One region of the Agrobacterium sp. LEGMi-208b genome, then DNA from elsewhere that is predicted to be linked to it. Evidence: predicted binding sites of a transcription regulator. Region 1 holds the regulator's gene; the other holds the start of a gene.

Region 1 (6,290 bases):
AAGCTTTCCGCCTTCTGAGCAATGAACCTGATCACGTTTATAGCGGTTTTTTGCCGCACCATTGACTCTTGCCACGCCAAGGGCTAGAAGCCCGCCGCACACGTAAGCAAGGTCATTTGTAACGGATTCACCTCCACCGTCCATGGGCGTAAAATTCGAATGAGGGCTTTTTAAGGTCTTCGAAACGCTTGGATGCGCGCGCGGCTTGACGTAAGCTGGTACTCGCAAATCACTACAAAAAGGAAAATTTCCATGAGTGTGCGTGTATCTGGTAAACATATGGAGATCGGTGAATCTTTCCGTCAGCGGATCGAGGACAATATAGGTCTGGCAGTTACCAAATACTTCGATGGGGGGTATTCAGGCCAGGTAACCGTGGAGAAGTCCGGATCGCGTTTTGCCGCCGATTGCAAGCTGCATCTCGATACGGGCGTTGTATTGCATGCGGCGGGTCAGGCGAATGATCCGCAAGCCAGCTTCGACGCTGCCGCAGAGCGGATCGAGAAGCGCCTGCGTCGTTACAAGCGCAAGCTCAAGGACCACCACAATGGTTCGAATGGCGTGTCGCAGGAAATCGCCTATACGGTGATGGATGCTATTCCCGATGAGGACCACGAGGTCCCCGAGGATTACGCACCCACCATTGTGGCGGAGAGTTCGAAACAGATTAAGACCATGTCAGTCGCCAGCGCCGTGATGGCGCTCGACATGACCGACGAGCCGGTTCTGCTGTTCCGCAGCCCCGGCAAGGAATATCTCAACATCGTTTACCGACGTCATGACGGCAATATTGGCTGGATCGACGCGGAAACGATCAAGAGCTGAACAGTCTGACAAGACGTGGGAGGCAGGGCGCAAAAGCGCATCTGCCTCCTGCATCGTCTCGATGGCATGAAGGAAAAAGAGAATGGCGTTGGCAGATTTGCTGCAACAAGATGCGATTATTCCCGCCCTCAAGGTGAATTCCAAAAAGCAGTTGCTTCAGGAGCTGGCCGCAAAGGCAGCCAGAATTACCGGAGTCTCGGAACGGGAAGTTTTCGACGTCATCCTCCAGCGTGAGAAACTCGGCTCCACCGGTGTGGGCCATGGCATCGCCATTCCGCATGGCAAGCTCAACAGCATTCATCAGATCACCGGTGTTTTCGCGCGCCTTGAAACGCCGGTCGATTTCGAAGCCCTGGACGACCAACCGGTCGATCTGGTTTTCCTGCTGCTCGCGCCAGAAGGTGCCGGCGCGGATCACCTGAAGGCGCTTTCCAGAATTGCACGCGCCCTGCGCGACCCTGAACTGGTGGCCAAGCTGCGCGCTACCGATTCCGATACGGCAATCTACGCCTTCCTCAATCAGGAACAGGCGACGGCGGCCTGATAGCAGGCCGATCCTCTCAGTTTAACGGCAATAAAAAACGCGCCCGGAAGGCGCGTTTTTTATGTCGTAGGGATAGATGATGCGTCACGCATCCTTTTCATTGAGAGACGATGTGCCGGGCTCGGCCGATGCCGCGGTCTCCGCCTTCGGGCCGCCCTTGGCGACACCGACCATGGCGGGACGCAGAACACGGTCACCAATGGTGAAGCCGGCCTGAACCACCTGCAGTACGGTATTGTTGGGAACCGCCGTGTTCGGAATTTCGAACATGGCCTGATGGAAATTCGGGTCGAATTTCTGGCCCTCGGCGTCGATCTTCCTCACGCCATGGCGTTCCAGCGTCGACAGCATCGAGCGCTCGGTCATCTCGACACCCTCGATCAGGCCGTTGAGACCGGCTTCGCCATTGGTCTTGAGTTCGTCCGGAATGGCTTCCAGCGCGCGGCGAAGATTATCGGAAACGGCGAGCATGTCGCGCGCGAAACCGGCCAACGAATAGGCCTTGGCGTCCTTGACATCACGTTCCGTGCGACGGCGAAGATTGTCCATCTCGGCCGCAAGGCGCAGGAATTTGTCGCGCAGATCGGCATTTTCGGCTTTCAGCAGTTCGACCGGATCGGGTTCGGCAGCATCGGTCGGCTCTTCCCCGGCAAGCGCGGGTTCGACAAACTCTTCGGCGACGTCCGCGTCAGGTCCGGGCTTTTTTGTATCGTCGGTCATGACGTTCTCCAGATTTGAATGTTGTTGGTTGCGCCCGATATCGAGCTTTGACGGGCAAAAATCAAGGCTTGCGGCGAAAAGCTTGCCGCATTCTCTGACCTTGCTGATGTGTCCTATCTCTGTTTGCGGGAAAGGCGCGCCATGATCTGCGCGGTGTAATCCACCATCGGCACGATACGGGCATAGTTCAGCCTGGTCGGCCCGATGACACCGACGGCACCCACGACACGATTATCCTCATCGCGATAGGGCGCGACGATGAGAGAGGAACCGGAGAGCGAAAACAGCTTGTTTTCAGAGCCGATGAAAATCCTGACCCCCGATCCGGTTTCGGCGAGATTGAGGATCTCGATCAGATTTTCCTTGCGCTCGAGATCGTCGAACAGCATGCGTACCCGATCGATATCTTCCTCACCGGCCAGGCCCTCGAGCAGGTTGGAGCGGCCGCGCACGATAAGCCGGCCGAGCTTGCCTTCCTCATTGTCGCCGGCCCATACCGCGAGACCACGTTCCACGAGATCCTGCGCCAGCATGCCGAGTTCCGATTGCAGCTCCGCACGTTGCGTCTGAAACTGACCGCGCAGCTCCTGCAGCGTTTGGCCGGAGAGATGGGCGTTGATGAAATTCGCAGCCTCGGTCAATTGCGAGGAGGAAATGCCTGAAGGCAATTCGATGATGCGGTTTTCGACCTGATTGTGGTCGCCAACCAGAACCGCAAGCGCCTTGGTAGGCTCCAGCCTGATGAATTCGACATGTTTGAGGATGACATCATTCTTGGCCGTCAGCACGAGGCCAGCGCCACGCGACATGCCTGACAGCATGCGGCTCGCTTCCGTCAACAAGCCTTCCAGCGATTGTTCGTGGCCGGCGACCGGTCCGATCTGACGGTCGATAGTCGCTCTTTCCTCCGCCGGCAGATCGCCCACCTGCATGAAGGCATCAACGAAGAAGCGCAGCCCCGTCTGCGTGGGCAGGCGTCCGGCGCTGATATGCGGCGAATAGATGAGACCGAGCTCCTCAAGGTCGCTCATGACATTGCGGACGGAGGCCGGGGAAAGCGACATTGGTAAAAGCCGCGACAGGCTGCGCGATCCGAGCGGCTCGCCCGTATCGAGATAACCCTCAACGATGCGCCGGAAAATTTCCCGAGACCGTTCATCCAGCAATGATGCCTGATCTTTTGATAGCGGTGCGGAAAAACCCATTTCGTCCGTTCTTTGTCGTTCAAACCAGCTCGCATCAATATAATGCGTTGCAACGCCGCGGCAAAATGGAAATTGGCTTTGCAAAAGCCCGGAGCGCACCTTAGAAGGCAGGAACCAACATGGAGAGTGGATCATATGCGGCCTTCAGGCAGAAAAACCGACCAGATGCGCAAGGTTTCCTTCGAGCGCAATTTCTCGAAACATGCCGAAGGCTCCTGTCTCGTGAAATTCGGCGACACGCATGTGCTCGTCACCGCCAGCCTTGAGGAAAAGACGCCGCCATGGCTGCGCAACAGCGGCAAGGGCTGGGTCACCGCCGAATACGGCATGCTGCCGCGCTCCACCCATGAGCGCATGAAGCGCGAGGCCGCCGCCGGCAAGCAGGGTGGCCGCACCCAGGAAATCCAGCGCCTCATCGGCCGCTCGCTGCGCGCCGTTGTTGATCTGCAGGCTCTCGGCGAACGCCAGATCAGCATCGACTGCGATGTCATCCAGGCCGATGGCGGCACCCGCACCGCCTCCATCACCGGCGCATGGATTGCGCTCCACGATTGCCTGAAATGGATGGAAACCCGCAACATGATCAAGGTCGAGAAGGTTCTGAAGGACCATATCGCCGCGATCTCCTGCGGCATCTTCGCCAAGCAGCCGGTGATCGATCTCGATTATCTGGAAGACTCTTCCGCCGAAACCGACGCGAATTTCGTCATCACCGGCTCCGGCGGCATCGTCGAAGTTCAGGGAACGGCGGAAGGCGCGCCCTTCTCCGAGGAAGAATTCCTGACGCTGCTCGGTCTTGCCAAGGCCGGATGCAGCGAACTGGTTGCCCTTCAGAAACAGGCGATTGCCTGAGCCGACAGGAAAGTACCATGCGCAAGCTCGATACCAGAACGATCGTCGTCGCCAGCCATAACAAGGGCAAGATCGCCGAAATCGCCGATCTGATCGGGCCTTTCGGTTTCTCCGCCAAATCGGCGGCGGAGCTGAACTTCTCGGAGCCGGATGAGACGGGCACCACCTTCGAGGAAAATGCCGCCATCAAGGCGCTCGCCTCCGCGAAGGCATCGGGTCTTCCGGCTTTGTCCGACGATTCCGGTCTGGTCATCGATGCGCTTGACGGTGCGCCTGGCGTCTATACCGCCAATTGGGCGGAGACGGCCGACGGTACGCGCGATTTCGCCATGGCGATGCAGAAGGTCGAGGATGCGCTGGCCGAGCGTGGCGCATCGAAGCCGGAAGATCGTACCGGTCGCTTCGTCAGCGTGCTGTGCCTGGCCTGGCCGGATGGGCATGTCGAATATTTCCGTGGCGAGGTGGAAGGCACGGTGGTATGGCCGCCGCGCGGAACGAGCGGTTTCGGTTATGATCCCGTCTTTAAACCCGAGGGATACGACACCACATTCGGCGAAATGAGCGCGGATGAAAAACACGGCTGGAAACATGGCGACGCCTTCGCACTGTCGCACCGCGCCCGGGCGTTCAAAAAATTCGTAGAAACCTGCCTGGAGGCATGAACCCGATGGTCGGGGAGCACCAACTTTCTGCCCCCGGCGCATCGCTTCTGCCGGATACGGGCGATCCCGGTTTCGGGATCTATCTGCACTGGCCCTTTTGCGCGGCCAAATGCCCCTATTGCGATTTCAACAGCCATGTCCGCCACCGGCCGGTGGATCAGGAACGGTTTACCACGGCCTTTCTGCGGGAAATGGAACATATGCGGGCGCTGAGCGGCCCGCGCGTGGTCACCAGCATCTTCATGGGTGGTGGTACGCCATCGCTGATGGACCCGCAGACGGTTGGCGCGCTTCTTGATGGCATCTCGCGCTTCTGGCATGTGCCTGATGGTATCGAGATCACCATGGAAGCCAATCCTTCCAGCGTCGAGGCCGAACGGTTTCGCGGTTACCGGGCAGCAGGCGTCAATCGTGTCTCGCTTGGCGTGCAGGCTCTGAACGACCGGGACCTGAAATTCCTCGGCCGCCTGCATGATGTTGCCGATGCCCTGAAAGCCATCCGGCTGGCGCGGGAGATTTTTCCGCGCATGTCCTTCGATCTCATCTATGCCCGCCCGAACCAGACGGTGGCCGAATGGGACGCCGAACTGAAGGAGGCTGTCTCCTATGCTGTCGACCATCTGTCGCTCTATCAGCTGACCATCGAAGAGGGTACGCCCTTTTATGGGCTGCACAAGGCCGGCAAGCTCATCGTGCCGGATGGCGAACACTCGGCCGTGCTCTATGAAGCGACGCAGGAAATCACCGAGCGTTACGGCATGCCGGCTTATGAGGTTTCCAATCATGCCCGGCCGGGCGCCGAAAGCCGCCATAACCTCACCTACTGGCGGTATGGCGATTACGCCGGCATCGGCCCCGGTGCGCATGGACGCCTGACACGTGGCGCTTCCAAGCTCGCCACCGCCACCGAGCGGCACCCCGAGACCTGGCTCGAAACCGTTGAGCGGGAAGGCCATGGCATGGTCGATCAGGAGTTGCTCGGTGTCGATGAACAGGCCGATGAATTGCTGCTGATGGGCCTTCGCCTGCGCGAGGGCATCGATCTCGCCCGCTGGAGCGACCTTTCCGGCCGCGACCTCGACCCGGAAAAGGAGGAGTTTCTCCTCCAGCACGGTTTCGTGGAAAGGCTCGGCAATTCCCGCCTGCGCTGCACCCCTTCCGGCATGCTTATTCTGGATGCCGTGGTGGCCGATCTCGCCTGCTGAGGCCAGCGCCACCCGGCTTGAACCCGATAAACGAGAATCCAATAAAAAAGCGGCCCGAAGGCCGCTTCTTTTTTATGCGTTGTTTTCGTTGATCAGGCGTTTCAGCAGCTCAACCTCGTGGCCGAGCTTGGTATCGCCCGAAATCAGTTCCTCGATCTTGCGCACCGCATGCAGAACAGTGGTGTGATCGCGACCACCGAAACGGCGACCGATCTCCGGGAAAGAACGCGGCGTCAGCATCTTGGCCAGATACATGGCGATCTGGCGCGGCTTGACG
Region 2 (6,290 bases), 390 kb from region 1:
ATGGCCTATATGGATATTGCCGTTGGCATAGGGCGGGCCGTCATGCAGCACGAATTTCTCGCGGCCGGCGGCGGAGGCGCGCAGGCGTTTGTAGAGGCCCATCTCCTGCCAGCGCTTCACCGTTTCCGGTTCTTTCTGCGGCAGGCCGGCGCGCATCGGAAAATCCGTCTGCGGCAGGTAGAGGGTGGAGGAGTAATCCAGTTTTTCTGCGGTGTCGCTCATAATCGTACCGTTGTTGCGCGCCGTGTCGGTCGCGCCGTCTCAATTTCAAAGAGGGCAAATACGGAAAGCGCCATGACAAAAGTCATGACAAGCGCCAAAATCCCGGACCTTCCGGCTCGTCAGAGCGGGCGGAAGGCCGGGCCAATAATTCGGCCAATCTGAGTTTTAAACATCAACCGGTATTGGGACATGGCCGGTTGTTTATGCGGTTTTCCGGCAAAAAGGAAGAGAAAAGCGACGGCACTACCGGCCGGAATAGGGGCTGACCGACCTTACCCGGTCAGAACGCGATCCCGGCATCCAGTTCGCTGAGCGGACGCACGCCCGCGAGCATCGCCCTCGCCTCTTCTTCATCGCGCCTGATCTGGGCGACGAGCGGATCGAGACCGTCGAATTTCAATTCATCGCGCAGGTGCCCGAAGAAAGAGACCGAACAGACCTCGCCATAGAGATCGCCGGAAAAATCGAAGACGAATGTTTCGAGCAGCGCCGCACCGTTTTCGGTGACGGTCGGGCGGTAACCGAAGCTTGCCACGCCATCGCGGATCGAACCGTCCGGGCGGCGGAACCGCACGGCGTAGATGCCGGCCTTCAGTTCCGTTTCCGGCGCCAGCGCCATGTTGGCGGTGGGATACCCCAGCGTGCGACCGAGCTTCTGGCCGCCGATGACTTCGCTTTCCACCGTGAAGCGATAACCGAGCAGGCCTGCCGCGCCCGCCACGTCGCCTTCGCACAGAAGCGAGCGGATGCGGCTGGAAGAGACGACGTCCGAGCCTTCGTCACGGAAGGCATCCACCAGCGTCACGTCGAAGCCATGGCGTTTGCCGGCCTCCATCAGAAATGCCGGCCCGCCCTCGCGGCCCTTGCCGAAATGAAAATCGAAGCCGGTGACGACAGCGCTGGCATAAAGCCAGTCAACCAGGATGGACTGGACGAATTCCTCCGCCGAGCGCTGCGAAAATTCCCGGTCGAAGGGATATTCGATGACGGAGCGAAAACCGATGGCCTCGAGAATGCGCGCCTTCAAAGGCGCGGGCGTGAGGCGAAAGACCGGCGTATCGGGACGGAAGATGGAACGGGGATGCGGCTCGAAGGTCAGCACCAGCGCGGGAACGCCGCGCGCCTCCGCCAGTTCCAGCGCACGGTCCAGAACCGCGCGATGGCCGCGATGCACGCCGTCGAAATTGCCGATGGCGATGACGCCGCCGCGAAGAGCTTCCGGCAGCGGCTCCTTTTTTTCATTGCGGTGAAAGACGGTCATGGCAATCGATCCATTCCTGCGCCAGCTATTCCTCAGGCGAGATGTCCTCAGGCAAGGCGGGGCATCCACCAGCCGGGAGCAGCACCCTGACCCTTCAGATAGGCGTTGAGAAGCGCCTCGTCCGTCTGGCCGTTCAGCGTATATTCGGCGGCGTGAATGCCGCCGCTGATATAAAGAAGGTTGAGACCGCTCGCAATCGCGCCCTTCACATCCGTCGGCATGCCGTCGCCGATGGCAAGCACGCGATCCTTGGCGAAGGCGCCGCGTACCTCTTTTGCCGCCGCAAGGCAGGCCTCATAGATCGGCGCATGCGGCTTGCCGGCAATGCGGACTTCGCCGCCGAGCTGTTCGTAATAGGCGGCCATGGCGCCGGCGCAGGGGATGATGCGCTCGCCGCGCTCCACTACGAGATCGGGATTGGCGCAAATCATCGGCACATTTCGGGCAATGAAGCCCTTGAGCATTTCGGTATAATCCTCGGGCGTTTCCGTTTCGTCGTCGAAAAAGCCGGTGCAGACCACGGATTGCGCTTCCGCCTCGCCGACGCGCTCGACATCGAGACCGTCGAGCAGCGGCAGATCCCGCTCCGGGCCGAGCAGGAAGACTTTTTTCGGGCCTTCCGCGATCAGGCCGCGGGTGACATCGCCTGAAGTGATGATACGGTCATAGGCCTCGTCAGGCACGCCGAGAACGCGCAGCTGGGCGATGACGCCGGGAGCGGGGCGCGGCGAATTGGTGATGAGCACCACCGTCTTGCCGGCCTTGCGCGCTTCCCGCAGTGCAACCGCCGCATCCGGAAAGGCGCTGACGCCATTGTGCAGCACGCCCCAGACATCCGAAAGAATAACGTCGAACCCATCAGTGATTTCGCCGAGGGTGAGAATGCGATGGGCCATGAGATGCTTTCCGGCTGCGAGAAGAGGGTGAGCGTCACATCGCAAAGCGGGACGCCGATGGCAAGGAAAAAAGCGCCGCCAGGCCGGTCCTTGGCCCGCCTGACGCAGCATGAACACAAATGCCCCTTAGATGCGATGCGGCCGCAACGGGCAAAAAGAACGACGTCTGCGCGCCCGTCCTCGCATGGGAAATTTCTGTCATGGAACGCTGATAACCATAAGCCATGAAATTTTTCAGACAGGGCGTTCTTGACTCCGGCAGAAGCCCTCCTTATCTCGGTTCCGCTGGCACTCGATGAACGAGAGTGCTAACACCCATCAGGCGAGTTCCAAAAGCTCGCGCAGTCATTTGATCGAGGGATTAGGCAATGACAAGCACCAATTTCCGCCCGCTTCACGATCGCGTCGTCGTTCGTCGCGTTGAATCCGAAGCAAAGACCAAGGGCGGCATCATCATTCCCGATACCGCCAAGGAAAAGCCGCAGGAAGGCGAAATCGTCGCCGTCGGTTCCGGCGCACGTGACGAGGCCGGCAAGGTCGTCGCTCTCGACGTCAAGGTTGGCGATCGCGTTCTGTTCGGCAAGTGGTCGGGCACCGAAGTCAAGCTCGACGGCGAAGACCTTCTGATCATGAAGGAAGCCGACATCATGGGCATCATCGGCTGATTTCGGTCGACCCACCGTTTCCTTAAATTTCAAGCCGGACCCGGTCCGGCCATTCGAAACCAGGAGTTTTGAACATGGCAGCCAAAGAAGTAAAATTCGGCCGCACAGCGCGCGAAAAGATGCTCAAGGGCGTCGACGTTCTTGCTGATGCAGTGAAGGTAACCCTCGGCCCGAAGGGTCGTAACGTCGTTATCGACAAGTCCTTCGGCGCTCCGCGCATCACCAAGGACGGCGTTTCCGTCGCCAAGGAAATCGAACTGGAAGACAAGTTCGAGAACATGGGCGCACAGCTCGTTCGCGAAGTTGCCTCCAAGACCAACGACATCGCCGGTGACGGCACTACCACCGCGACCGTTCTGGCCCAGGCCATCGTTCGCGAAGGTTCCAAGGCAGTTGCTGCCGGCATGAACCCGATGGACCTGAAGCGCGGTATCGATCTGGCCGTTGCCGAAGTCGTCAAGGACCTTCAGGCCAAGGCCAAGAAGATCAACACCTCTGAAGAAGTTGCGCAGGTCGGCACGATCTCCGCAAACGGCGAGCGTCAGATCGGCCTCGACATTGCTGAAGCAATGCAGAAGGTTGGCAACGAAGGCGTCATCACCGTCGAAGAAGCCAAGACCGCCGAAACCGAACTCGAAGTCGTCGAAGGCATGCAGTTCGACCGCGGCTATCTGTCGCCCTACTTCGTGACCAACCCGGAAAAGATGGTTGCGGACCTCGAAGACGCATACATCCTCCTGCACGAAAAGAAGCTCTCGAACCTCCAGGCCATGCTGCCGGTTCTCGAAGCTGTCGTTCAGACCGGCAAGCCGCTCGTCATCATCGCTGAAGACGTCGAAGGCGAAGCTCTCGCAACGCTCGTCGTCAACAAGCTGCGTGGCGGCCTCAAGATCGCTGCCGTCAAGGCTCCGGGCTTCGGCGACCGCCGCAAGGCCATGCTGGAAGACATCGCCATCCTGACCGGTGGTACCGTCATTTCCGAAGACCTCGGCATCAAGCTCGAAAACGTGACCCTCGACATGCTCGGCAAGTCGAAGAAGGTTTCGATCTCCAAGGAAAACACCACGATCGTTGACGGCGCCGGCCAGAAGTCCGACATCGAAGGCCGTGTTGCCCAGATCAAGGCCCAGATCGAAGAAACCACCTCCGACTACGACCGCGAAAAGCTGCAGGAACGTCTTGCCAAGCTCGCTGGCGGCGTTGCCGTTATCCGCGTCGGCGGTTCGACGGAAGTCGAAGTGAAGGAAAAGAAGGACCGCATCGACGACGCCCTCAACGCGACGCGCGCTGCCGTTCAGGAAGGCATCGTACCGGGCGGCGGCGTTGCCCTGCTGCGTTCGTCCACGAAGATCACCGCAAAGGGTGAAAACGACGACCAGGAAGCCGGTATCAACATCATCCGCCGCGCCCTGCAGGCTCTGGTTCGCCAGATCGCAGATAACGCAGGTGACGAAGCTTCCATCGTTGTCGGCAAGATCCTCGAGAAGAACGAAGACAACTACGGCTACAACGCCCAGACCGGCGAATATGGCGACCTGATCCAGCTCGGCATCGTCGACCCGGTCAAGGTTGTCCGCACGGCTCTGCAGAACGCAGCTTCGGTTGCTTCGCTGCTGATCACCACCGAAGCCATGATCGCCGAGCTTCCGAAGAAGGACGCTCCGATGCCGGCAATGCCGGGCGGCGGCATGGGCGGCATGGACTTCTAATCAGTCCTGTCACCGGAATTAAGAAAGGGCGGTCTTCGGATCGCCCTTTTTCGTTTGCCGCCCATGCGTTTCGAGTGGTCCGGCGTCGCAAGCGCGCCAGACGAGCGGCATGGACTTCCAATCAGTCCTGTCACTGGAATGAGGAAAGGGCGGTCTTCGGATCGCCCTTTTTCTTTGCCGCCCATGCGTGATTGACGAAGGGTACGCATTTTATCGGCATTTCGGCGATAGATACGTCAAGAAATCAACAGGTTGCATAATCCTGAAGGCGAAAACCGACCTGTTCAAAATATTGTCCCGTTTTGAGACGTTTATGATTTTATCCGGCTATTTTTCCCGCCCCATGCAATAATGGAACATTCCCTGAGCGAATCACCACCCCGTACGGGGCCGATTTTCACTCGGGCCGGCTTATAAGTGCGCTATTTAGTTGTGACTATTCCATTGCCTCGCGATTTTGAAGAGGAAATACATAATATTTTTGATTTTCTCACTGGATGGTTGTTGTAGGTAGGGGAAAATAAACTATAAGTCAGCGCCCATAAGGGTTCCGCGACGGGACGGTGAGCATTGAAGGGGTTTCGATGCTTGGCAAACACGTTCGACTGCGGATGGCGGCAAAGGTTCAACCTGGCAGCGGCGCTTGAAATGGCGGCGCTGGCACGTGTTCATGCGGGGGCGCGATTTGTTTGAAATATCAAGACTCAACGATGCTTTACCTGCGGCAGCGACGGCCACGCCCGATCCCCGGACCCTGTCGCATTTCTTCATTTCGGAGGAATGGAGCAGCGATCTTTCGAGTGGTGTGATCCGGCTCGGCGAACACGCGTCATTCATGCACGGCCTGCCGCCGGGCGAGTGCGGATTGCTGAGCCTTGTCCGCTGTTACGACCGCGCTGACCATGCGCGCGTGCTGGAACTTTTCGAGCAGGTCTCCACCGCCCCCTCACGCTTCTGTTTTTCCACCGGCCTCTCCATCTTGCCGGCGATGCGGCAGCCGGTCATCTGCATGGGTGAATCTGCCGGCTTCGAAGACGGCCAGCAAGGGCAGATAACCGGGCTTTTCCTGTTTCCGCGTTTGGAAGATATTCGCTTCGCCGCCTAGACATCATCAGACGGCACCGATGATCGTTCACAAAGCGAAGACAATTTGTCTTCTATTGTTCATCTTTATGAGGGAATGATTTTCAGTCATTGCTATCTCCAGACTTTGCCTCGCAGCTCAACCGGCGACACGCCGATTATTTACCGGAGATATCCATGTCCAGCAGCCAGAACGTTCTCGTTCTCATCGCCCGCATCCTGCTTTCCTTCATCTTCATCTCGTCTGGCTTCAGCAAGCTTGTCGATCCGGCCGGCACGGCCGGCATGATCGCCGGCGCCGGCCTGCCTGCCGCAACCGCACTTGCCTATATCGCAGGCCTGTTCGAACTCGTCGCCGGTCTTGCCATTCTCGCTGGTTTCCAGACCAAAATCGCCGCCTGGGCGCTTGCCGTCTTCTGCGTCTTCACCGGTCTGGTTTTCCACAGCGGTACCG

What was found. The regulator HrcA, encoded in region 1, represses chaperone genes, less so after heat shock. The targets are predictions, from matches to a motif close to GTTAGCACTCNCNNNNNGNGAGTGCTAAC.
Region 2: a site for HrcA is predicted at 2,664-2,692, ahead of groES (co-chaperone GroES). Genes of this name have one in related genera too.

What each region holds. Positions count from the first base shown of each region.
Region 1 covers NZ_CM183445.1:1,273,944-1,280,233, forward strand. The annotation lists gene rpoN (RNA polymerase factor sigma-54) at 1-18, shown strand, start outside; gene hpf (ribosome hibernation-promoting factor, HPF/YfiA family) at 253-825, shown strand; gene ptsN (PTS IIA-like nitrogen regulatory protein PtsN) at 908-1,369, shown strand; gene grpE (nucleotide exchange factor GrpE) at 1,454-2,089, opposite strand; gene hrcA (heat-inducible transcriptional repressor HrcA) at 2,203-3,294, opposite strand; gene rph (ribonuclease PH) at 3,430-4,146, shown strand; gene rdgB (RdgB/HAM1 family non-canonical purine NTP pyrophosphatase) at 4,164-4,808, shown strand; gene hemW (radical SAM family heme chaperone HemW) at 4,814-6,013, shown strand; gene dnaA (chromosomal replication initiator protein DnaA) at 6,086-6,290, opposite strand, start outside.
Region 2 covers NZ_CM183445.1:887,963-894,252, forward strand. The annotation lists gene ileS (isoleucine--tRNA ligase) at 1-222, opposite strand, end outside; gene AC5YUO_RS04440 (bifunctional riboflavin kinase/FAD synthetase) at 503-1,483, opposite strand; gene AC5YUO_RS04445 (TIGR01459 family HAD-type hydrolase) at 1,531-2,379, opposite strand; gene groES (co-chaperone GroES) at 2,748-3,044, shown strand; gene groL (chaperonin GroEL) at 3,119-4,753, shown strand; gene AC5YUO_RS04460 (hypothetical protein) at 5,424-5,858, shown strand; gene AC5YUO_RS04465 (DoxX family protein) at 6,014-6,290, shown strand, end outside.